Regions from separate parts of the Brucella sp. BE17 genome, predicted to be linked through region 3. Evidence: riboswitches for the same ligand, from Rfam matches in the RefSeq annotation. Region 3 holds a riboswitch; each other region holds the start of a gene.

Region 1 (7,839 bases), on a different replicon from region 3:
AAGGGTTTAGAGCCTTGATCAGGCAGAAATATGATCGTTCAGCATCAGGCCCGGGCCTAATCGGCAAGCACCCGTGTCGGTGGGAATATTACTTCAACCATTGTCCCGCGCCCGGGCGTGGATTCGATTGCAAATTGGGCGCGATTAGCCTCGACCATGGCCTTGGTCAGGGGCAGGCCCAATCCGGTTCCTTCACTGCGCCAGTCGCGCGGATTTTCACTGCGGCTCTGTTTTGAAGCCTGACGTTGCAGATTGTTGACCTGACGGAAGGGTTTCAGCGCCTCCTCGATTTCGCCCCGTGTCATGCCAATGCCGGTATCGCGCACCCGCATCGCCACATCGCCGTTCAACTCATAGCTTGTGGAGATAATGACCTGACCGCCGGGTGCGGTGAAGCGAACGGCGTTGGACAGAAGATTAAGCGCCACCTGCTTGATCGAGCGCGCATCGGCAACAATATCTGGCAGGTTGGTCGGGAAGCTCGAGCGGATGATGATGCGCTCGCGATTGGCCTGCGGCTGCATCAATGCGATGGCTTCGCCAATAGCGTCATTGAGCGAGACCGCTTCGAACTGCATGTCGAGCCCACCGGCCTCGATCTTGGAAATGTCTAGAAGATCATTGACCAGCGCCAGAACATGATTGCCGGAGCGGTTGATGTCGCGCAGATAATCGCGGTAGCGTTCATTGCCGATGGGGCCGAATTTTTCGTCTGACATCAGCTCCGAAAAGCCGATGATCGCATTGAGTGGCGTGCGGATTTCATGGCTGATACGCGCCAGAAAATCGGTCTTTTGACTGGACGCTTGTTCCGCTTGTCGGCGTGCATCGGTCAGCTCTTCTTCGGTGCGCTTCCATTGCGTAATATCGCGCAGAACGGCGCAAAAGCCGCGCTGCTGCGGCAGCTTGCCGATGGTCATGAACAGAGGAATAACGCCGCCATTGGCTTCGCGCCCCATCACTTCGCGGCCGTCATTGAGCACGCTCAAAACGCCGTTGCCGGAAAGGCCACTAAGATAATCCATCGCCGCACGCTGGCTTTCCACCGCAAAGAGCATGGAAAAGACTTTACCTTGCGTGTCCTCGCGATCATAACCGAAAAGGGCTGCGGCAGAATGGTTCATCGAGCGGATGCGCCCTTCGGGATCAATCAGAACGACACCGTCCGTCGCTGTGTCGAGAATTGTTTTTAACTCATCCACATGCGCTTCAAGCGCTTCCTTTTCTTCATCCTGTGCGGCGGTGAGCGCTGGCACCGGGTTAGGTGCTAGGGGGATTGCCACCGGCATCAGGCTCAGCATAAGGGCGCGCGCGCCGCGCCACGCAATTGCATTGAGATGCGCATCAACCGCCTGTTCGCTGCCATCGGCACGGCGTAGGATCATGCCCTGGCCTTGATTGCCAGTCTGTTGCTGGTCATCGCTTTCGCTGTTGAAAAGCGCATCGATGCCTCCAGCATCCCGTATATCTTCAAGGTTTCGATAGCCGGTGAGATCGAGCAACGCCTCGTTGACGTAGTGGACGTTGTCACCGCTATGAATAATCACCGGCAGGGGAAGATTTGCGAGAAGGGCAGTTTCTTTTTCAGGCTGCTCGTCTTCGGCTAGAAAATGGACGTTGTCCGGCGTGATTGTCTCGGCGGGCTGATCTTCCACGACAGTTTCCGCAGGCGTCGCGGAAAATCCTTGTTGGCGCAGGCGCTCGGCGATCTCACGAAAAGCATTGCGTTCGGTGTCGGTCAGTCCACCTTCAGAGCGGTGTTCGCGCGCACGCAGCTTCTGCTTTTGCTCGTCGCTTGCGACCTTTTCTTGCGCGCAGGCTTTCAACAGGCTGGCGATTGCATCCGATTCCCGGCTGAGCGCGCTGCGTGGCGGCGTAATTTTTTCCGGACTGTCGTCATTGGCGACTTCTTGCGTTAGCGCCAACGCCCCGTCTTCAATGGTTTCTTCCGTGATGACGGGTTTCGGCGCCTGCTTTGGTGCATTGTTACCAGCTAGTGCCAGGCCGATCTGCTCGGGGTCTTCCACCGCGCCCTCCGGGCGTACGAGGCCAAAGCCGCGAAAGCCGTTAAAGACGCGGTCGCGCGAATAGACCGGAAGAGCGGCGAGTTCCACCGGCACGCGCAGGCTGGTGCCTTCGACGGGCCACATCAGCCGTTTGCCTGACCATGTGTCGCGTTTTGTCAGCAGCGCTGCAACGGTGCCTTCCGTGTCAAAACCGAAAACGGTGGCGACATCGCCAAAGCGCCGCCCGGTCACATCAGCGGCATTTGGACCGACTGTAGCGGCGAATTCCGGCGATATTTCACTAAATACAGCGTCGGCATCAGTTCTCCAGATGAAGCGGGCCGGGGGGGATGCGGGATCGAACCGGAAACTTTGCCGGTTGGGTTTTTCCGGCAAGGACGCATCCGCTGCTACAGAGGGTGTGGAATTGAGCGCCGGAGCCGGGGCTACGATGCAAAGAAGATGCTTGGGCGGTGTATCTGCAAGACGGGCGACGGCGCCCGGCACTGAGTGACTTCCGGCGCGAATGCGGCGCTTGACGAGCCGGTCGTCGGCATCCGCTGCTTCTATAACCAAATCTTCCAGTGTTGTGGCTGTGATATCGAGTGAGGAAAAATGTGGACTTGATGCGAGAATATTTCCGTCAGCATCGAGCAGAGCAACATGCGTTTCTTTATCACCAAGGCCGGCAATGACTGCATCATCTTGTGTGTTTGGAGTGGATGTTGCCGGGGTGCTGCTGGTCAAAAGCAGGCCGATCACGCCGTCCGGAAGCGTTATGGTGGAAATTTTAAGCTGTGTTAATTCCGAGCGCAGGCCGGTTTCAAGACGTACTGAAACGCTGCGCGGCCCGGCCCCTGCATCCGCGCTGGCAGTGGCGATCTGGCGGCGAGCAGCGACAGGCAATTGCGGTTCGCTGCCAATCAACGTCTCGATACGATCAAAGCCCAGTAGTTTTGCACCGGCACCGTTAGCCCACAATACGCCTGACAGAACGTGGTCGAGCACGATCTGTGCGTCGCCCCGGACAAAGCCCTCGCGGATGTCATCCAGCGCGGCGATATCAATGAATGGGTATGGTCCAGACATACCGGTCCTATCTGTCCTTTTGGCCGTTTAAGGCTTTTATTAACGTCTTATTAATAAGCTTGTCATGCGCCTGGGTCCATATTGCCAATGGATATGAGCCAGTTTTTCTGTTGCCTTAGTTAATGCGCGAGGCGCAATTTTGAAGGGCGCGAACTTTGTTGCGATTATATATGGTGGTCTTGGGAAAATGGCGGCAGGTTTGATGATGGGGTATTTCTCAAAAAGAGCGCTATAATCTCTTGCAATATGGATCGATTCTCCGTATGTGACCCCCTGTCGGTGCCGCTGAGGTGGAAATATCCGGCAACGGTACGCGGTCGTAGCTCAGTTGGTTAGAGCGCAGGATTGTGGCTCCTGAGGTCGTTGGTTCAACTCCAACCGACCGTACCATTTTCTCCCAGATTTTTGATTTCTGTCCTTTGCTGCGACGGTATGGGTCGTAGGCTCTTGATTGTTGCGCTCCTCCCTTGACCCGGGCATGACCGCGACATAATACCATTACGACGGTTCCCCGACCGAGAGCGAAGGGGATTAATAGGGAACACGGTGAGGCCGACCCAAAAGGGACCGAGACCGTGGCTGCCCCCGCAACTGTAAGCGGATTGCTGTTCATCCTCGTGACGTCAAAAGCGTCATGTCACTGTGCGAGCAGCACGGGAAGGCAGATGAACAGCATCTTGTCCGTGAGCCAGGAGACCTGCCGTCTAGATTGTGTCCATCGTCACGGGCGGGGAAGCCCGGAGCAGGAGCCGGTTATGACAGCACATCGCGTCGAAAGACGCCTGCCTTTCTTTTCATGCATATCCCCGGATATGTCGGTTTGCTTCGCGCGCTCTTCCGTCTGCGCCTGCGTGTCTGTTTAACGCGGGCTTTTTCTCATCATTTCGGGGATTTCCATGAAAATTATCGGCAAGGCGGCACTTGGTGCCGCATTCGGCGCTTTTACTTTCCTTGCAGGCGCAGCAACCCTTCAGGCGGCAGAAACCCAATATCCGCTGACGCTGAAAAATTGCGGTCGCGATGTAACCTTCAAACAGGCACCCGCCCGCGCGGTCGCGGTCGGCCAGAGCAGTGCCGAAATACTCTACAGCCTCGGTCTTGGCGACAAGGTTGTCGGTACGGCGGTGTGGTTCGGCCCGGTGCTGAAAGGTTTTGAGGAGGTCAACGCCAAGGTCAAGCGCCTTGCCGAAAACGATCCAAGTTTTGAAAGCGTTCTGGGACAAAAGCCCGATCTGGTGACGGCTGACTTTCAGTGGCATGTTGGCCCGAACGGCATTGTTGCGAAGCCCGAGCAGTTCGAGGAACTGGGGATTGCCGCCTATACATCGCCCGCCGATTGCGTGGGCAAAGATAATTCCGGCGGTGGTGATGGTGTACGAACAGCCCCTTTCACCATGAACATCGTCTATCAGGAAATCAGTGAACTGGCCGAAATCTTCAACGTGCAGGATCGTGGTGAGAAGCTGATCGCCGATCTCAAGGCACGTGAGGACGCAGCACGCAAAAAAATCGCAGCGTCAGGTAAGAAACTGTCGGCCGCGGTTTGGTTTTCCAGCACGCAAATTGACGCCGATCCCTATATTGGCGGTAAGTTCGGCGCTCCGGCCTATATTCTCTCGGCACTTGGTATTGGGAATGTTATAACAAGTGAAGAAGAATGGCCGACCATAGGCTGGGAAACTGTTGCCAAATCCAATCCAACGATGATCGTGGCGGCCAAACTCGACCGTCGACGTTATCCGGCCGATGATATTGCCGTCAAACATGAGTTCTTGAAAAGCGATCCGGTGACAAGCCTGATGCCTGCGGTCAAGAATGGCCACGTCTTTGATGTGGACGCGCAATCGATGAGTGCTTCGCAGCGTGTGGTCGAGGGGATCGAGACATTGGCCGCGGCCATTGCCGATTCGGATCTCAATCAATGACGGCCCAGCCCGCCACGGCAAGATTGCCACGAAACAACAGGATCGGCGCTGCCATACTGGCGCTGATCCTGCTTCTTGTCGCACTTTGGCTGGGCGCTTCTATCGGCGAAACCGCGATTCCGCTTGATGTGGTGGCAAAGACGGTTGCCAATCGGTTGTGGCAGGCGGGCTATCCGCTCGACCCGATCGATGAGGGCATCGTCTGGAGCTATCGCCTGAGCCGTGCTGTGGTGGGAGCCTGCTGTGGTGCGGCCCTTGCGATGTCGGGCGTGGTTCTGCAATCACTTTTGCGCAATTCGCTGGCCGATCCCTATATTCTGGGCATCTCCGCAGGCGCCTCTACCGGTGCGGTCAGTATCGCCATTCTGGGCGTAGGCGGTGGTGTGTTGAGCCTTTCCTTCGGGGCCTTCATCGGCGCGATCATTGCCTTTGTCCTGGTGTCGCTTCTGGCCATGAAAGCGGGGCGCGGCAGTGCGGCTATCATTCTGGCAGGTATAGCCGGTTCGCAGCTTTTCAATGCCATGACATCCTTCATCGTGACCAAAGCCGCCAATGCCGAACAGGCTCGAGGCATCATGTTCTGGTTGTTGGGCAATCTCTCCGGCGTGCGCTGGCCCGATGTGACGTTGGCTTTGCCCGCCTGCCTGGTCGGCCTCTTTGTCTGTCTTTGGCATGCGCGCGCCCTCGACGCCTTCACTTTTGGTGCGGAATCGGCAGCATCTCTCGGCATTCCAGTGCGCCGCGTCTATGCTATGCTGATTGGTGTCTGCGCACTGATGACGGCGGTGATGGTCTCGATCGTCGGCTCAATCGGCTTTATCGGCCTTGTCATTCCGCATGCCGCACGCATGCTTGTCGGTGTGCGCCACGGTGCACTTTTGCCGGCTGCCGCCTTGATTGGAGCAATCTTCATGATCGCTGCCGATATCGTGTCGCGCATCATCGTTCCAGGGCAGGTTTTACCTATCGGTGTTGTAACCGCACTGGTTGGAGCGCCTGCCTTCGCGCTGCTGCTGGGGCAAAGGCGGGGGCGTTCATGATGCTTTCAGCGCAAGGCGTTTCATGGTCGGCGGGCGGGATCGAAATTTTGCGTGGGGTTTGCCTTGACGTTCAAGAGGGCGAGTTTCTCGGTATTATCGGGCCGAACGGGTCCGGCAAGACAAGCCTGCTATCTCTTCTGTCGGGGATCAGGCGTCCGCGGTCCGGCACTGTTCTATTAGGCGATACGTCTATCGCGCAATTAAGCCGCCGCGAGGTTTCAAGGCGTCTGGCGCTGGTGGAGCAGCAGGCAGAAACGATGGAGCGTATCACGGCGCGTCAGGCGGTTGAGCTTGGCCGTACGCCCTATCTTGGTGCTTTGTCACCCTGGTCGGCACAGGATGATGTCATTGTGGAAAGCGCCCTCATCAATGTGGATATGGCGCATCTGGAACGGCGCTACTGGCACACGCTTTCCGGCGGGGAGCGTCAGCGCCTGCATATAGCCCGCGCGCTTGCGCAACAACCTCAGATATTGCTTCTCGACGAGCCGACCAATCATCTCGATATCGGCCACCAGATCGGACTGCTCGATCTGGTCAAACGGCAAGGTCTGACGGTGATGGCGGCACTCCATGATCTCAACCATGCAGCCATGTTCTGCGACCGTATCGCTGTGATGGATAAGGGGCAGATCGTGGCGCTGGGGTCGCCACGCGATGTGTTAAGCGCCGCACTTATCCGTCGTGTTTTCGGTGTCGAGGTTGAAATAGAGCATAGCGGCGCGGAAGGTTGCCATATCCGCTATTGTGCGCCGGGCAAAATGCAACAGAAGCCCGCGGCACACTTGCGGGCCGTGTGATCAGTCCTTTGCCAATGCTGCCTTGAGGCGAGGCTGTTGCAGATCAAGCCCCAGCTTTTCGGCACGTGCGATGATCGGTGCGAAGCGACGCTGCTTCTTTTCCGCGTGATTGGATGCGATATCGGCAATGCGGTGTTTGAGATATGGATTGAGAAAGCGTTCGCGCACTGTGGCGACATAGTTTTCTGCCTCCGAGCCCAAGCCTTCGGCCGCAAAGACTGGCAGAACTTCCTCGCGCCAGAGGGCTTCGAGCGCGTTGCGGATGGTTTCATCCTGCATGGCTTGCAGCACAATCTCATCTTGAGGACGCTTGCCGGTTAGCCATTGCTCGGCAATGAATGTATGCCCGAGATTGAGAAGATAAAGTTTCAACTGCTCGTATAGCGCCAGATTGTCGGTGACAATGATATCTGGATGCGTACAAGGCAAGATCAACCCGTCGGTCTGCTCGATAGCCCAGAGCGCATAAGGCTCGGCTATGGCGCCGACGGGCTCGATTGCTTCGGATACGATGCGGTCGACGAGGCTATTGGCAAAGACGCAGTGCTCGCCAAGCCATCCGATGAAGTTGGCGGACAGGTTCCAGTCGTGCGCCATGCCGATCAGGATCGAGCGTAGCTTGTCGCCATTGCGCGAAATCAGTTCACATGGGAAAATCGAAAGCGGCGCATGCGGGTTGTTCTGCCAGCGGTGGTGCGTGAGAACGAGGAGCTTTGCCGGAAAGCTTTTGGGCAAAGTCTCTGGATTTTCAAGCAGCGAAGCATCGTCGCTTGCGTCCAGTTCATAGCCTTTGTCGCCGGTGTTAGAAAGAATGACGGTGACTCTCGTACCCAGATCGAGGATCGCTTGCCAGTCGCGATGCGCGGAATAGGCGGCGGAAACCCCAGTGGCGCGATGTTCGGTTTCTGACGGTTTGCCATCGACCAGACCGCGGATGATCACCGGATAGCCATTCCCTTCATGCAACGCCTTTATGCGC
Region 2 (7,839 bases), on a different replicon from region 3:
CGTCTATGGCGGCATCAAGACCGGCAACCCGGATGCCTATTACGAGCCGAATTCGTTCAACGGCCCGGTTGAACAACCTGCCGCCAAGGAGCCGCCGCTGCGCATCTCCGGGGACGCTGCACGCTATGACCACCGCATCGGTAATGATGATTATTCGCAACCGCGCGCGCTGTTCAACCTGTTCAACGATGGCGAAAAGCAGCGGCTGTTTTCCAACATCGCCGCTGCCATGACCGGGGTTCCGGGCTTTATCATCGAGCGTCAGCTCGGTCACTTCCGGTTGATTCATCCCGATTATGAAGCCGGCGTAAGAGCCGCGCTCAAAAAAGCGCATGGCTATGAAGCCAATACGATCGCGCTGGAAGAAGAGGCAACGACTGCCGCTGAATGATTGGCGGTGAGCCGATTGTCATGAAAAGCCGGGGCGTTGCTCCGGCTTTTCTGTTTGCTTGGGACGATAAGCCAATTGACGATTGCCTTTTGCCTGCAAGGAAGGCTATGCCGGGAGCATAGTTTAATAAGGAGAAATCATGCGGCTTGGTGGACGCCTGCAGGCGGCAATCGAGGTTCTGGGTGCAATCGATGCGGGCAAGCGCCCGGCTTCCGAAGCACTCAAGGATTGGGGCGCAGCACACCGTTTTGCCGGGGCTGGTGACCGTGCCGTCATCGGTAATATCGTTTATGACGCCTTGCGCCGCAAGCTTTCCATCGCGTGGCGGATGGATGGCGACGATGCCCGTTCGCTCGCCTTTGGTGCGCTTTTGGCTGATGGTGGTATGGATATGGCAACGATTGATGCCATGCTCGATGGCGACAAATTTGCGCCTGCGACGCTGGAAGCCGAACGCCGCTCTGCATGGGAAAACCGTGACATCAACGATGCGCCAGCGCATGTGCGTGCCGATGTGCCGCAATGGTGTGCACAGTCTTTGGAAGCGCTTTTCGGACCGCGCTGGGTCGAGGAGGGCACGGCGCTTGCCGCGCGTCCACCGGTCGATCTGCGCATCAACAGTCTCAAAGCAAAACCCGAGCAGGTTCTTGCCGCGCTGGAAAAGGCTGGAGCCAGACCAGCACCGTTTCTTTCGCAAGCTTTGCGTATTCCCCCCATCGAAGCTTTGGGACGCCATCCCAATGTGCAGGGCGAACAGGCCTTTCTTGACGGCTGGTTTGAGGTGCAGGATCTGGGCTCACAGCTTGCGGCACTCTTTGCCGGAGTAAAACCAGGCGAGCAGGTGCTAGATTATTGCGCGGGTGCTGGCGGCAAGACGCTGGCGCTTGCTGCGATGATGGATAATCGCGGACAGGTCCATGCTTATGATGCCGAGCTCGCGCGCTTGTCACCGATGCATGAACGATTGCAACGCGCGGGTGCGCGCAACACGCAGGTGCATGGAAAACTCGATACACTTGAACCGCTTGTCGGTCGAATGGACGTCGTTTTAACCGACGCGCCCTGCACGGGTTCCGGTACCTGGCGGCGCAGGCCTGACGCCAAATGGCGGCTCAATGAACAGCAATTGGAGCGGCGGGTGCAGGATCAGGCGCAGGTTCTTGATGCCGCGAAACACTATGTACGTCCCGGCGGACGGCTTGCCTATGTCACCTGTTCGCTGTTTGCAGAGGAAAACACCGCGCAGATTGAGCGGTTTCTGAGTGCCAATATGGATTTTTCGGAAGCTTCGCCGAAATCCCTCTGGCAGGCTACCGTGCCCGATAGAGTTTCGGCCACACCGGTCTTTCCCCGACATGGAAGTGTTTTCTCTCCTCTCTCGACCGATACAGATGGATTCTACGTCACCATTTTGCGGCGAAGCTAAAACCATCAGGGGGCTTTTTCAGCGATAGTTATTGAGGGTCGCTTGACGAAGCAGTCGGGCAACGCCTAAGTGATCACGACGGTTTCCCGAAAGGGGATCAAAAGGGAATGCGGTGAAGGCCAATGCCTGATGCCGCAGCTGCCCCCGCAACTGTAGGCGGTTAGTTTTCGTCACATGCCACTGGGCCAGCGGTCCCGGGAAGGCGACGCAAAACAGTGAGCCGCGAGCCAGGAGACCTGCCGTCAGCCGTAGTCATGCGCGTGCACATCGGGCGGGGTTTCCTGATGAAAGACAGGGGATCCATATATTCATGGGGAGACTGTGGTCGCGGTGACGAGCAACGTACCGCTGGACCATGGAATGCCTTATCTGAAATTTTCTGCGCCGATAGCGCCACTCGACTTTGCTTGCCGTTTTCGGCTTCCCTCATCACGATGCCATAAGATTCTTGCCGTGGGCGTCGGGTTTTTCTCGCTCACAGGCAGTGTTGTTTTCGCGCAGTCGCCTTCAACGGGCACGCAACCGGAGGTGGTACTTGATCCCATTGCCATCAGCGGGCAAAAGCGTGGGGCCGGGCCAAACCTCGATGAAGTCTCCAATGCTGGTAGCTGGCTAGGGCTGACCGCGCGCCAGACACCCGCCAGCGTCGAAGTCATCGACGGCGAGACGATCCGCGAGCGCGGGCAGATGGATGTCAATCAGGCAATCGTGCGTAACGGTATTGGCATCAATTTTCTCGGTACACCGGGTAATGGCGGCACAGCCCTAAGCATGCGCGGCTTTTCCGGCCAAGGTTCGGTGACGCGGCTTTATGACGGCGTAAAACTTTATCCCGGTTCCGGCACCATCACCTTTCCATTCGATAGCTGGGCGGTCGAGCGGATCGAGGTTCTGCATGGACCTGCTTCGGTTCTTTATGGCGAAGGTTCCATTGGCGGGGCGATCAACGTCGTACCGAAGAAGCCGCTCACGCAAGGTCGTCGCAACGAAATGCGTACCATGATAGGCACCGATGGCCAGAAGGGCATAGCATTTGGCAGCGCCGGGCCCATCGATGACCGTTTTGCCTATAATATCGATGTCAGCGCCAAGGGATCGGATGGATGGATGGAGCGTGGGGATGCGTCGAGTTTCGCCATTTCCGGTGGGCTTCGCTGGCAGGCGACCGATGAACTGGCTTTGACGCTTTCACATGATCATGGGCTGAACAAACCGTCCGCTTATTTCGGCACGCCCCTGGTCAATGGGCGGCTGGACAAGCGCTTTCGCGATGAAAACTATAATGTGCTCGATTCCCGCGTGCGCTTTCATGACCATATCACGCAGCTCAAAGCAGAGTGGACGCCGGATGAAAACATCTCGGTTCGTTCCACGACCTATTATCTGTTCAGTGATCGCGACTGGCGCAATGCCGAAAGCTATCTCTACCGCCCGGAAACGAACGACATCCTTCGGGATAGCTATATCGCGATCAACCACCATCAGGAGCAGGTCGGACACCGGACGGATGTGAAATTCAAACATAACCTCGGGGGCATGGAAAACGAGACCGTCATTGGTTTCGACGTCAACCGTATCCGCTTTAGGAACAGCAATAATTCCCCCTATAGGGGCGGGGAATCCGTGGTTGATCCGATCAATTTCGATCCGGGGTTTTTCATCGGTACCGACCCGTTTCGCACCACTCTCGACAGCAAGACATGGCAATATTCGCTCTTTGCCGACAATAATCTCAAGCTCAACGAGCAATGGTCGATCGTTGCGGGGCTTCGTTATGACGATCCCCGCCTGAGGCGCACAAATCCCGAGACGGGAAGCAGCTTTTCACGCAATCTTGACAGTTTCAACTGGCGTGTTGGGGCGGTCTACACGCCATTGCCAGATATTGCCTTTTACGCGCAATATTCACAAGCCTCCGAGCCGATCAGCAATATCCTGTCACTTTCGGATGCGCAGCGCGATTATTCCCTGCCGCGCGGCGAGCAATATGAGGCGGGCGTCAAGTTCAGCTTTCTTGACGGGCGGGCGGATGCAACGCTTTCCGCCTATCATATAGTCAAAAAGGATGTGCTGGCACGTGACCCCGATGACCGCACCATCGTGCGCCAGATCGGGCAGCAATCCTCGAAAGGCATTGAAGCATCGCTCGGTATCGATCTTGACTATGGTTGGCGCGTGGAAGCCAATGGCACGATTCTGAAAGCGCAATTTGATGATTATTTGCAAGCCGGTGGTGATTTCTCCGGCAATACGCCTCCCAATGTGCCGGAGCAGGCGGCCAATCTCTTTGCAAGCTGGAGCTTCCTTGAGAATTGGATGGCCTATGGCGGGCTGCATTATGTCGGCAAGACCTATGTCAATGATGCCAACACGGTGACACGGCCTTCCTATGTGACGGTCGATGCGGGGCTGCAATGGCGACCCACCGACAAGGCGACATTCGAACTCAATGTTTATAACCTGTTCGATGAGGTCTATGCGACGTCCGGCGGCAGCACGCAGTGGTATCTGGCGCCACCGCGCACGGCAACCCTCTCTGCTCGGTTCAAGTTCTAGGGAAACTGATGACGCCGTTCGGCCTTCATATCAGGAATGTGACTTGGGGGCCTTCGGCTGACCGTCGCATCATTGAGGATATAAGCTTCGACGTCGCGCCGCGATCCGTGACGGTGATCGTCGGCGCAAACGGTGCGGGAAAATCCAGTCTGCTGCGCTGTATCTACCGGCTGTACCGACCGTCTGGCGGGCAAACTCTGCTCGACGGCAGCGATATCTGGAAAATGACGCCGCGTGATGTTGCACGCAAGATTGCAACGGTGCTTCAGGAAACAATGCCGGACTTTCCCTTCACGGTGCGTGAAGTCGTTGCCATGGGGCGCATGCCGCACAGGCGTGGTCTGTTCGGGTTGCCCTCGGGCGAGGGAGAAATCGTCGAGACCATGCTGGAGCGTCTCGATCTCTTGGCTCTGGCCGAAAAACCTTTTGCGGTTGTTTCGGGCGGTGAAAGGCAGCGCACGCTTATCGCGCGTGCTCTGGTGCAGGAGCCGGGGCTTCTGGTTCTGGATGAGCCGACCAACCATCTCGATATCCGGCACCAGCTTGAAATTCTCGAAGCCCTGCGCGGTCTCGACATCACGATCGTCATGACGCTGCATGACCTGACGCTTGCCGCAGCACTCGCCGACCAGGTCATTGTCATGCATGAAGGCCATGTGATCGCCAGAGGCGAGCCTGCCGATGTCCTGATTCCGGCTGTTATCCGTCGCGCCTTTGATGTCGAGGCTACAGTAAGCAAATTTGAAAGCGAAATACGCTTCGCTTTCCGTCTGCCACAGGAGCGCGCGTCATGAAACGTGTCGTCGTCTTTTCTCTGCTTCTTGTCGCTATTTTCGTGAAGGAAGCGACAGCCTTTCCCGTAACCGTCGAAAGCTGTGGCCGTAAAGTAACCATCGAGAAAGCGCCTGCACATGCGGCTTCTTATGGCTCCAATCTCACCGAGATCATGCTGGCACTTGGTCTAGAGGGCCATATGGCTGGCTTTATCGGTCAGGGCGACAGGCTCAAGGCATCGTCTTTCAGAGATTTTCCGGCGATCGCCGACCTGCCCGAATTGCAGCGCAGCTATCCTTCGCTGGAACTTTTTCTTGAAAAGGAGATCGATTTCTATTTCGCCGGATGGAGCTATGGCATGCGGGTCGGCGGTGAGGTTACGCCCGACACACTTTCAGCCTATGGTATTCCTGTCTATGAGCTTTCGGAATCCTGTGTGCGGCTTGGTAGGGAAGTTCATCCGACATTCGACTACCTCTATGGCGATCTGGAGAACCTGGCCACGATCTTCGGCGTTCCCGAGCGCGCCTCTGCTCTCGTGTCCGACTATCGCAAGCGTATTGCCAAGGTCGAAGAAGATGTCCGCGGCAAACAACAACCGAGTGTTTTCATCTATGATTCCGGTGAACGCGTCGCCATCAGTGCAGGCGGCTATTCCATGCCGCAGGCGATCATCGATGCGGCGGGCGGCAGCAATATTTTTTCCGATGTCGCTTCAAACTGGATCAGGATCGATTGGGAAACCATGGTGGACCGCAATCCGTCAGCAATCGTCATCGTCGACTATGGCGAAGTCACCGCCGATGAGAAGATCGCTTTCCTCAAAAGCATGCCCGCTTTCGCCAATGTCGATGCAGTCCGCAACGAACGCTTTCTCGTGCTGGGCTATGACGACCTGACGCCGGGCCCGCGCAATGTTTCGGCTGCCGAACGGGTGGCGGAGTTTTTGCATGGCAAATGAAACCACAGGCGGTACCCTTGTGCACAAACGCGGCCAGGCGAGACTACCCCTGCGCTCCCGGCAGGGGCTTATGCTCTTTTGCGGTTGCGGGCTAATCGTCCTGGCGCTGACCCTGTCGGTAAGCCTTGGTTCGGCACGCATTCCCTTTTCGACCATCTGGTCGATTGCCTTGCACAGGCTTGCGCCGGACATGATTGAACCCTTCTGGTCGACCGGGCGCGAAAATATCGTTTTGAGCCTGCGCTTTCCGCGTGCGCTTCTGGCGGCAATCGTCGGGGCGGGGCTCGGCATGGCAGGAGCTGCCATGCAGGGCATCACCCGCAATCCGCTCGCCGATCCGCACCTTCTTGGGGTATCGGCTGGCGCCGCACTTGGTGCCAATGTGGCGATCCTGTTGGTCGGCAACGTTCTGGGACCAATAACGGTGCCATTCTTTGCCTTTGCGGGCGCGCTCCTGGCGACGCTGTTGATCCTTGCAGCTGCGGGTATGACGCGCGCCACCGACCGGACGCAGCTTGTGCTTGCCGGTGTGGCAATCTCCTTCATTATTTCCGCCGCTGCCAATCTTGTCATTTTATTCGCCGATCCGCGCGCGGTGGCAAATGTTGTCTTCTGGATGCTGGGCGGTTTCGGGTTGGCGCAATGGAGCAATCTTGCAATGCCGTTTGTAGCATTTCTGATTGCCGGGTTGATCTTCATGATCAATGCAAGGGCGCTTAACGCGCTCGCAATGGGCGATGAAAGTGCGACGACACTTGGCATTCGCGTGACGCGCCTTCGTTTCACGCTTTTGATTACCAGCGCTTTCGTGACCGGCGTGCTGGTGGCTTTTTCCGGCATGATCGGGTTTGTTGGCCTGATGATGCCGCATATTGCGCGGTTTCTGATTGGCGGCGATAACCGTCTTGTCCTGCCTGCGAGTGCAATGCTCGGGGCGTTGTTTCTTGTTCTTGCCGACACTATTGCCCGCACGTTGCTCGCGCCCAACGATATTCCGGTCGGTATCATTACCGGTTTTATCGGTGGTCTGTTTTTTCTCGCGATGCTGGTTCGCCGCCGCTGACGCTCTACGTCCTGTGGCGGCTGCGCCAGAGGTGCGCCGCTTTATCGTGAAAGGCGGGATAACTGTCATTATCGGCCATAGCGGACGTCATCATCGCCATGGCTGCCGATGCGATCACGGTGTTTTCAGCCCGCTTGTCCACGGTCGTACCCAGCCACACCGCATGCCAATGTTCAAAGGAGCTGAGACTTGCATGCTTGTCACCGTTTTCCTTCGACAGCATCGGCAGGAACAACTCGCTCGATTGACCATGCATATGGCGGTAGATGATATGATTGTGCTGCGGGGTCAATTCCGCGACATCACGGCTGGTCGATACAACTGAAATGGAATGCATATCGAGAAGTATGCCTGCGTCACGGTGAAGATCGCGGTATGCGGGCTGTGAAACGCCGAGGAACGAGGCATTGAGGTTTAGCGGGTTGAGAAGATGCACGACGCTGTTCATTGATGAACGTGACTCGAAAAGCGGATAGAGCGATAGCAAGGCATTTACCTGCGGCGCAAAACTGGCCAAGGGCATGAAGCAAACGCCTTTGTCCCTTAGCGCATCGGATGCAGTATCGTGCGACAGCGTAACTGGTATGTCCAATACTTCGGCTGCCAGTTCGAGTTTCCCGGCAAGGTTCCCATTGCCGCAGTACCCGTGCAGGACAACAGGATAGCCA
Region 3 (7,839 bases):
CTTTCAGGTGTCTCCGGCAGCCGATGCATTCTATGTTTCTTCCTATCTGCCATGGTCATCGTATCTCACCGGCAGGCTTGGCAAATATCCCGGTTTCGATCCACTGCAGTTTGCAATCGATGAGGCGCACAAGCGCGGCATCGAACTGCATGCCTGGCTCAATCCCTATCGGATATCGATGGACATCAAGCCATCGACCCGCAAGGCGCTGAAGAATGCAGCTGGCGATTCACCGCCGAGTATCTATCAGACCAGACCTGAATGGGCGGGTGTTTCGGCAGATCGCTATGTGCTCGATCCAGGTATCCCCGCTGTTCGCAAATGGGTGAGCGACATTACCGCCGAGGTAGTACAGAAATACAATGTCGACGGCATTCAGTTCGACGATTATTTCTACTATGAAACCGCCGGGTCACCGCTTGACGACAAGGCGACTTATCGCCGTTTCGGGACGTCGTTTTCTACGCGTTACGACTGGCGACGTCACAACACCTACATGCTGGTGCGCGAGGTTTCCGAACGCATCAAGTCGATCCGCCCGAATGTGCGCTTTGGCATCAGTCCGGGTGGCGTGTGGCGCAACCGTGCGGACGATCCGACCGGTTCGGCAACGCGCGCTGGCAAGACCAACTATGACGGTGATTTTGCTGACACACGGCGCTGGGTCAAAGAGGAACTGATCGACTATATCGCACCGCAGGTCTATTGGTCGTTCGCTCGCGACGATGTTCCTTATGATACAATCGTCCAATGGTGGGCCGACACGGTGCGCGACACGAAGACCGATCTCTATATCGGCATGGCTCTTTACAGGGCTGGCACCGTGACGTCCTCCGAACCGGACTGGCAAACAGGCGAGGGCGTCAGCGAGCTAAAGCGCCAGTTGGAGTTCAATGAAAAGCTACCCGGAGTGAAGGGCAGTATCCTGTTCCGTCAGGGTTTTCTTTCCGATCCAAAGCTTAAGAGTGTTTCAGATTTTTTTAAGAAAAGCTGGGGTCGGTGTAGGCCACCCCAATAAACCTGCGTTGAAAACATGTTCGGAAGAAATTCAATTTCTTTTCGTGATTTTTATCCGGTGTTTGATTGAAATCAAAGAACGTCCCGCTCCACATTGCTAGTAATGTGATTGTCGGCGGCGTCCACCAGCGCTGTCGTCCCGGGATGCCTTGGCCCTAATCGGTATCCCGGCTCCATTTATCTGTCGAGCGCACAAGCGCGATCTTTTAGTGGCGCCGTTTTTCGACAGCCAGCGGGTGCTGTCGGCGCTACCCCTCTGTTTCACCAAACCGGCACCCGCGACACTTTATTTCCCTGATGTTGATAGATTGCTTATCCCCGACACCCTTGCTATCGCTTGAGGCAGGAAACGGTTCTGCCATGATGGTGGATGAAAAGGGAACACGGTGATGCCGATCCGGCAATTCCGCGACTGCCCCCGCAACTGTAACCGGAGAGCAATCTTTCATGGTCGCGCAAGCGACAGACCACTGAGTGCTGTATGTCGCACTCGGGAAGGTGGAAGAGAGGCTAGGACCCGGGAGTCAGGAGACCTGCCGTATCCGGTCACCTATGCTTGGATACGGGGTGTGTCCGGGCGCGGCTTTCCGTAGCGGTGACATTGAAAAATGTTGCCGCCGGATGAGGACCGCTTTTGCCGTCATTTCCTTATCCTGCGGTTGTTATGCAGGGAATGCAAGATGCATAGTTTTCGCTCTACTCTCGTTGTGGCACCGCTCTTGGGCTTTGCGGTTCCTGGGTTTTTCATGTCGCTTGAAAGCCACGCCCAATCCCTGCCAGACACTGAGGATGTGGTTTCGCTCGATACGATTGTGGTGACGCCCTTGCGCCGCGCCACGTCGCTGCAACGCTCCACATCGTCGGTGACGGTCATTAATCGTGAGGCGATTAAACATTCAGCAGCTCCCGACCTGCAAACTCTGCTCAATAGCTATAGCGGCGTTTCGATCACGACCAATGGCGGACGGGGATCAAGCTCCAATCTTTATGTGCGCGGCCTGTCATCCAAGCAGGTTGTAATACTGGTCAATGGCGTGCGCTCGGCATCCGCTACTTCTGGTGCTACCGCGCTTTCAAATATTCCACTCACGTCCATCGACCGTATCGAGATCGCAAAGGGTGCCCATTCCGCGCAATACGGCGCTGATGCTATGGGGGGCGTTATCAACATCATCACCAATGAGGGCGGCGCTTGCGGCGAGCGACCATGGTGCGGTAGTCTGACAACGGGCGTTACGCATCCATGGGGTGGCTATGCATCCGGCTCGATACAGGGGCGCAGCGAAAGCGGGATCGATTATGCTTTGGGTGCTGCCGTAACCGGCACGCAGGGTTATGATTTTACCACGCCGGAAAAATCAGGCCATGAGGACGACCGCGACGGTTTTGTACAGGGGTCGTTCAATTTTGCGCTTGGGAGGGATTTCGACTGGGGCCGTATCTATACGGATGGACTTTTTAGCCGTGGCCGCAACCAGTATGATGGAGCCTATCCCTATTCCAATGAGGGCGATAGCACGGCTTTCAATGGCAAGCTCGGCGCGCGTTTCGATCATAGTGAGGACTGGTCTTCGACACTGGAATTGAGCACTGGCATCGACAAGAGCCGCGATTTTCGCAAAGGCGTTCCGGGTTCCGACCGTTTCGAGACGAAACGTTATGGCGTCTTTGCCTCGACCGAAAAACGGTTTGAGACAGGTAAGGTTTTGCACAACCTGACCGGCGGTATCGAAGCCTATCGCGAAGATGTCAATTCAACCACATCCTACGCCGTGACGAGCCGCGACCTTGCAGCCGTGTTCGCTCAATATTCGCTGGAATATGAAGCGCTGCGTTTTGATGGCGGTGTGCGTTACGATCACAACGAACAGTTCGGCGATGTGACCACCTATAATCTGGGCGCAAGCTATGAACTCGTCCCCGATCTCGTGCTGCGCTCGTCATTCGGTACAGGCTTTCGAGCGCCGACCTTCAACGAGCTATATTATCCGCCAACCCCCGGTTATCCGCCTGCCTCAAACCCTGATCTGCAGCCGGAAAAGTCACGGTCCTACGAAATAGGCCTCAACTGGAAGGCAACGGAAAAGACCAGTCTTGATCTGGCCTTTTATCAGACATGGCTTGACAATGCGATCATTGCCAGCGCGCCTAGCTTCACACCGTTCAACGTGTCAAAGGCGCGAATAACAGGTTTCGAGGCAAGCCTTTCGCATCGCTTCAGTAACCGCTGGGGCGTGAAAGGCTCCATCGATCTCAAGCGGGCCATTGATGAGGAAACCGATCATGACCTTCCTTATCGCGAACGGGTGAAGGCTACGGCAGAAGTCAATTTCCTGGCCCTCGAAAAACTCGATCTGACGGCGCGGCTGCTTTACGGCGGTTCGCGCTATAGCAACGCCGCCAATACCACCAAGCTCGGACAATATATGACGGCGGATATTGTAGCGCTCTATGCCCTTGATGATCGTTCGCAACTCAAATTATCGGTAGAGAATATTTTCGACAAGCAATATCAGACGGTAAAGGACTATGTTGCACCGGGACGCACTTTTAATATCGGGCTAACCCGGAAATTCTGATTGCGAGTATGCACACATGAAAAAACGAACAGGGACTGTCCGGAGCAGGCTTGGGCTTGCGCTCTGTTGCGTCCTGTTCACGCCCTTGGCAGCCAAGGCGCAAGCGGTGCCAAAACGCGTTGTATCGATCAATGTCTGTACCGACCAACTGGCGATGCTGCTTGCGGGTGAAGGGCAGTTGCAATCGGTCTCCTATCTTTCGCGCGATGCCATGCTCTCGGTGATGAGCGAGAAGGCGGAACGTCTGCCGATGAACCATGCGCAGGCGGAGGAAATCTTCCTGATGAAACCGGACCTGGTGCTTGCCGGGACTTTTTCGTCGCGTGCAACGGTTGGCCTGTTGCGCAGGCTTGGCATGCGTGTTGAGGAATTTGCGCCTGCACGCTCCTTTGACGATGTTTTCGCGCATTTGGAGCGCATGGGTGCATTGTTAGGACGACAAGCGCAAGCCGATGAAGCGGTAAGAGCGATGAAGGGGCGGCTGGCTGCAATCCCTAAACCGCAGCACAAGCGCAGCATCGCGCTTTATTATGCCAATAGTTATACGGCGGGGCGCGGCACGCTGATTGACGATGCGGTGCGGATCGCTGGGCTGGATAATCTTGCTGAGAGAGCAGGCGTCAAAGGGGCCGCGTTCATCCCGCTGGAAATACTGGTGATGGAAAAACCGGATATTCTGGTGCGAAGCGAGCGGGATCGTGCGCCATCTCTTGCCAAGCAGAATTTCGAACATCCGGCTTTGCGTGCGCTGGAAGCAAAGGCAAAACCCATTACGCTCCCCGATAATCTCACCGTTTGCGGTGGGCCATTCAGTGTGGATGCAGTGGCAAGGCTTGCGGAGGCGGCGCGTGACTGAAACGGAGCGTTTTTATCTTCTGTTGGCGGCGCTTACGGCTCTGGTCGTGGTACTCTTCGCGCTCTCAATACTGATTGGCCCGGCAGCGCTCAGCCCGGGGGCCAGTATCCGTGCGCTGCTCGGGGGGGAGGGCGATGCAATCGTTCTGGTCATGCGTGAAATCCGCCTGCCGCGCGCACTTCTAGCGGTGATGATTGGTGCGTCGCTCGGTCTTTCAGGTGCAGCACTTCAAGGTTATCTGCGCAATCCATTGGCTGAACCGGGGTTGCTTGGCGTCAGCGCTTCTGCTTCCTTTGGCGCGGTGATTGCCATTTATAGTGGACTTTCAGTGCTGTTTCCGCTGGCGTTGCCGTTGTTGGCCCTCTTGGGTGCCTTTGTCTCGGTCTTTCTCGTCAAGCTGCTTGCAGGCCGCGATGCCGGGACCTTGGCCGTTATTCTGGCAGGGGTTGCCGTCACCAGCCTTGCAGGCGCACTGACAGCACTTGCGCTTAACCTATCGCCCAATCCCTTTGCTGCTATGGAGATCGTGTTCTGGATGCTGGGTTCGCTTGCGGACCGCTCGATGACGCATGTGATGTTGGCTGCCCCCTTCATCCTGATCGGCTGGGCCATGCTGCTTGCTCTGGGCCGTTCGCTCGATAGTCTCACGCTTGGATCGGATGCCGCGGCCAGTATGGGTGTTAATCTCACGCAGGTGCAGCTTTTTGCGATCCTTGGGACCGCTGCTTGCGTTGGCGCGTCGACGGCGGTGGCGGGTGCCATCGGCTTTGTCGGGCTTGTGGTTCCACATCTCTTGCGCCCGCTGGTGGGTGCAAAACCCTCACGGCTTCTGCTTGCAAGCGCTCTGGGTGGCGCGGCACTGCTGCTTGCGGCAGATGTTGCCGGGCGGGTTCTGATGCCGGGGCGTGAATTGAAGCTGGGCGTGTTGACCGCGATCATTGGCGCGCCTTTCTTCCTGTGGCTGGTTTTCAAATATCGAAGGCGGCTTCTATGAGTGTGCTTTCGGTCAAAAACCTCAGCGTTTCGCTGGCACGCAAGCCTGTGCTGCACGACGTGCATTTCGAAGCGAAACCGGGGGAGCTAATCGGCCTGATCGGACCGAACGGTGCGGGCAAGACGACTCTTTTGCGCGCATTGTTGGGGCTGTTGCCTGCAAAGGGTGATATGACGCTTGATGGCTCTGACTTACGACGGATGAAAGCATCTGAACGAGCACGCGCGCTTGCCTATCTGCCGCAAGAGCGTGACGTAGCATGGCCAGTTTCGGTGCAGATGCTGGTTTCACTGGGACGCTCGGCGTTAAAGCCGGTTTTTACAGGCCTCGACAAAGAAGATGAAACGTTGATTGAGGCCGCCATGCAGCGCACGGATATTTCGCATTTTCGCGACCGACCGGTGAGCGAGCTTTCCGGCGGTGAGCGGGCACGGGTGTTGATTGCCCGCGTTCTGGCGCAGGATACGGCGTTTGTTCTGGCTGACGAGCCGGTTGCAGGGCTTGATCCGGCGCATCAGCTTGGCCTGATGAAGAGTTTCACCTGCTTGGCCACGGAGGGAAAAACTGTAATTGCATCGCTGCATGACCTTGGGCTTGCTGCGCAGTATTGTACGCGGTTGATCGTGCTGGATAAGGGCCATGTCGTTGCGGATGGCGAGCCGGAAGCTGTACTGACGCCCGCATTGCTTGAACTTGTCTATGGCATTCATGCGCATATCATCCGGCTAGATGGCGATCTTGTCGTGCAGCCGAAACAACGCATTGAATCCTGATAAAACTGGACAATAAATTGTGTTCCTGCTTGCAAGCGCAAATCGGGCTGGCTAGAGCTTTTGTGCCTGTGTTTCAGGCAATGTGATCAAGCCGTTGTTTGAGCCGTGTTCGTGCAATACTGCGACTTTCCGTCTGCGTGCGCGACGCCCTAACCCGATTGCTTGAGCACTATGTGTAATTGCGCTGAAAGGAAGAATATCGTGGAGCAGGCAAAGAATGCCCCTCGTAAGGGCGGTCGCAAGGCGCTTTGGGCAGCGGTGGCAGTCATCGCGATAGCGGCTGCCGGGGCCATCGGGTACAAACTCACACTGGAAAAGACCATTGCATCACAGCTTGATAAGCGCGGTGGCAAGGCAGATTCTATTTCGGCTGATTTTCTGGGCCGCATTCATCTCACCAATGTGGCGCTGCCGTTGAAGGATGGGTCCGATGTTCGCATCGCGTCCGTCGAGGGACGTCCGAAATTCCTGTTCCTGACGGGCATGCTCGACGCATCAGGTGTTGAAACCGGCTTTGCCAATTACCGGATCGCCATTCCAAACCTCAAGATCGACGGCGCCGATTTCGATATTTCAAAACTGCGCGAAACTTTTGGCAATAGCCACCTGACACTGGCCGAACGTGTCAGCCGTTTTTCGGCAAAAACTGTTGCCGCTCCGGAAATCAACGTGGTTCAGACGCTGGCTGGCAAGGAACAGAAGGTCGTCTATAAGGATGTGCAGCTCAATGACATCAAGCAAGGCCATGTCGCGCGGTATTCAGCCGGTAGTGCTTCGTTTGATCTAGACGTCAACACGCTCGATGCTGAAGGGAAATCTGTCAACGAACAAATGACCGGCACAGTCGGGCAGACGGAAGCGAAAGGCATTGATGGCGTCTTTTTGGCTCGCCTCTATACGGAAAAAGCCGGACCCGACGATAAGGAACCAAGGCCGGTTTACGGCCCGCTTTCAGCAAAGAATATCGTTGTCAAAAGCAATCAGGCTAATGTCAGCTACGACGAAATTCGTAGTCAGGGCTTTAGCATGCGTATGCCCGAAGAACCGTTTTCAGAGCTGGTGGAAAAGATTGCTGCGGTTGAGAACCCGGATGATCTGACGCCTGCCGAGCAGCGTGAGTTTTTTCTGCGCCTGATTGCCCTTATTGATACGATCGGCAAGGGTGATGTCGAAATCAATGGCATCAAGATCGATCCAACGGAGACCGACAAGCAGACGGGTGAAATCGCCAAGGTGACGATTGCCTTCGATAATAAGAGCATGGATGCATCTGTCAAAGGCATCTCGATCACCAAGGATGCGGATTATCTGAAAGCAGATGAAGCATCGATGCGGGGCTTTTCCTGGGCTACCACTGCCGACGCTTTGAAAAAGCTGAGCGCGCTGAGTGAGGATGAAGCCGAAAATTTCCCCTTTACAACGCTTATGCCCGAATTCGGTACCCTGCGCGTGGCGGGTATTGACGCTGATTTGCCCAACAAGCAGCTTGCGGATGCGGATGATAATGAGCAGGCAGCTGAGCAAGATAAGAGTGTTGTTCCAGAGCGGGTCCAATTTTCGCTGAAAAATTATGAAGTCGCTTTGAAAAAGCCGAAAAACGGGATCCCGACAGATATCCGT

The links. Region 3 has a riboswitch for cobalamin ahead of AAIB41_RS05745 (TonB-dependent receptor). Riboswitches for the same ligand answer to the same signal wherever they lie in the genome.
Region 1: another riboswitch for cobalamin. It lies ahead of AAIB41_RS12495 (ABC transporter substrate-binding protein); the one in region 3 lies ahead of AAIB41_RS05745 (TonB-dependent receptor).
Region 2: another riboswitch for cobalamin. It lies ahead of AAIB41_RS12385 (TonB-dependent receptor); the one in region 3 lies ahead of AAIB41_RS05745 (TonB-dependent receptor).

The regions. Positions count from the first base shown of each region.
Region 1 is NZ_CP154468.1:222,535-230,373, forward strand. It holds gene AAIB41_RS12485 (PAS domain S-box protein) at 57-3,095, opposite strand; tRNA gene AAIB41_RS12490 (tRNA-His) at 3,409-3,485, shown strand; cobalamin riboswitch at 3,583-3,815, shown strand; gene AAIB41_RS12495 (ABC transporter substrate-binding protein) at 3,992-5,020, shown strand; gene AAIB41_RS12500 (iron ABC transporter permease) at 5,017-6,060, shown strand; gene AAIB41_RS12505 (ABC transporter ATP-binding protein) at 6,057-6,860, shown strand; gene AAIB41_RS12510 (mannitol dehydrogenase family protein) at 6,861-7,839, opposite strand, start outside.
Region 2 is NZ_CP154468.1:196,948-204,786, forward strand. It holds gene katA (catalase KatA) at 1-391, shown strand, start outside; gene AAIB41_RS12380 (RsmB/NOP family class I SAM-dependent RNA methyltransferase) at 531-1,817, shown strand; cobalamin riboswitch at 1,880-2,076, shown strand; gene AAIB41_RS12385 (TonB-dependent receptor) at 2,178-4,373, shown strand; gene AAIB41_RS12390 (ABC transporter ATP-binding protein) at 4,382-5,167, shown strand; gene AAIB41_RS12395 (ABC transporter substrate-binding protein) at 5,164-6,108, shown strand; gene AAIB41_RS12400 (iron ABC transporter permease) at 6,098-7,171, shown strand; gene AAIB41_RS12405 (glycosyl transferase family protein) at 7,176-7,839, opposite strand, start outside.
Region 3 is NZ_CP154467.1:1,172,732-1,180,570, reverse strand. It holds gene AAIB41_RS05750 (family 10 glycosylhydrolase) at 1-1,018, shown strand, start outside; cobalamin riboswitch at 1,351-1,573, shown strand; gene AAIB41_RS05745 (TonB-dependent receptor) at 1,764-3,596, shown strand; gene AAIB41_RS05740 (ABC transporter substrate-binding protein) at 3,613-4,452, shown strand; gene AAIB41_RS05735 (iron ABC transporter permease) at 4,445-5,446, shown strand; gene AAIB41_RS05730 (ABC transporter ATP-binding protein) at 5,443-6,219, shown strand; gene AAIB41_RS05725 (hypothetical protein) at 6,421-7,839, shown strand, end outside.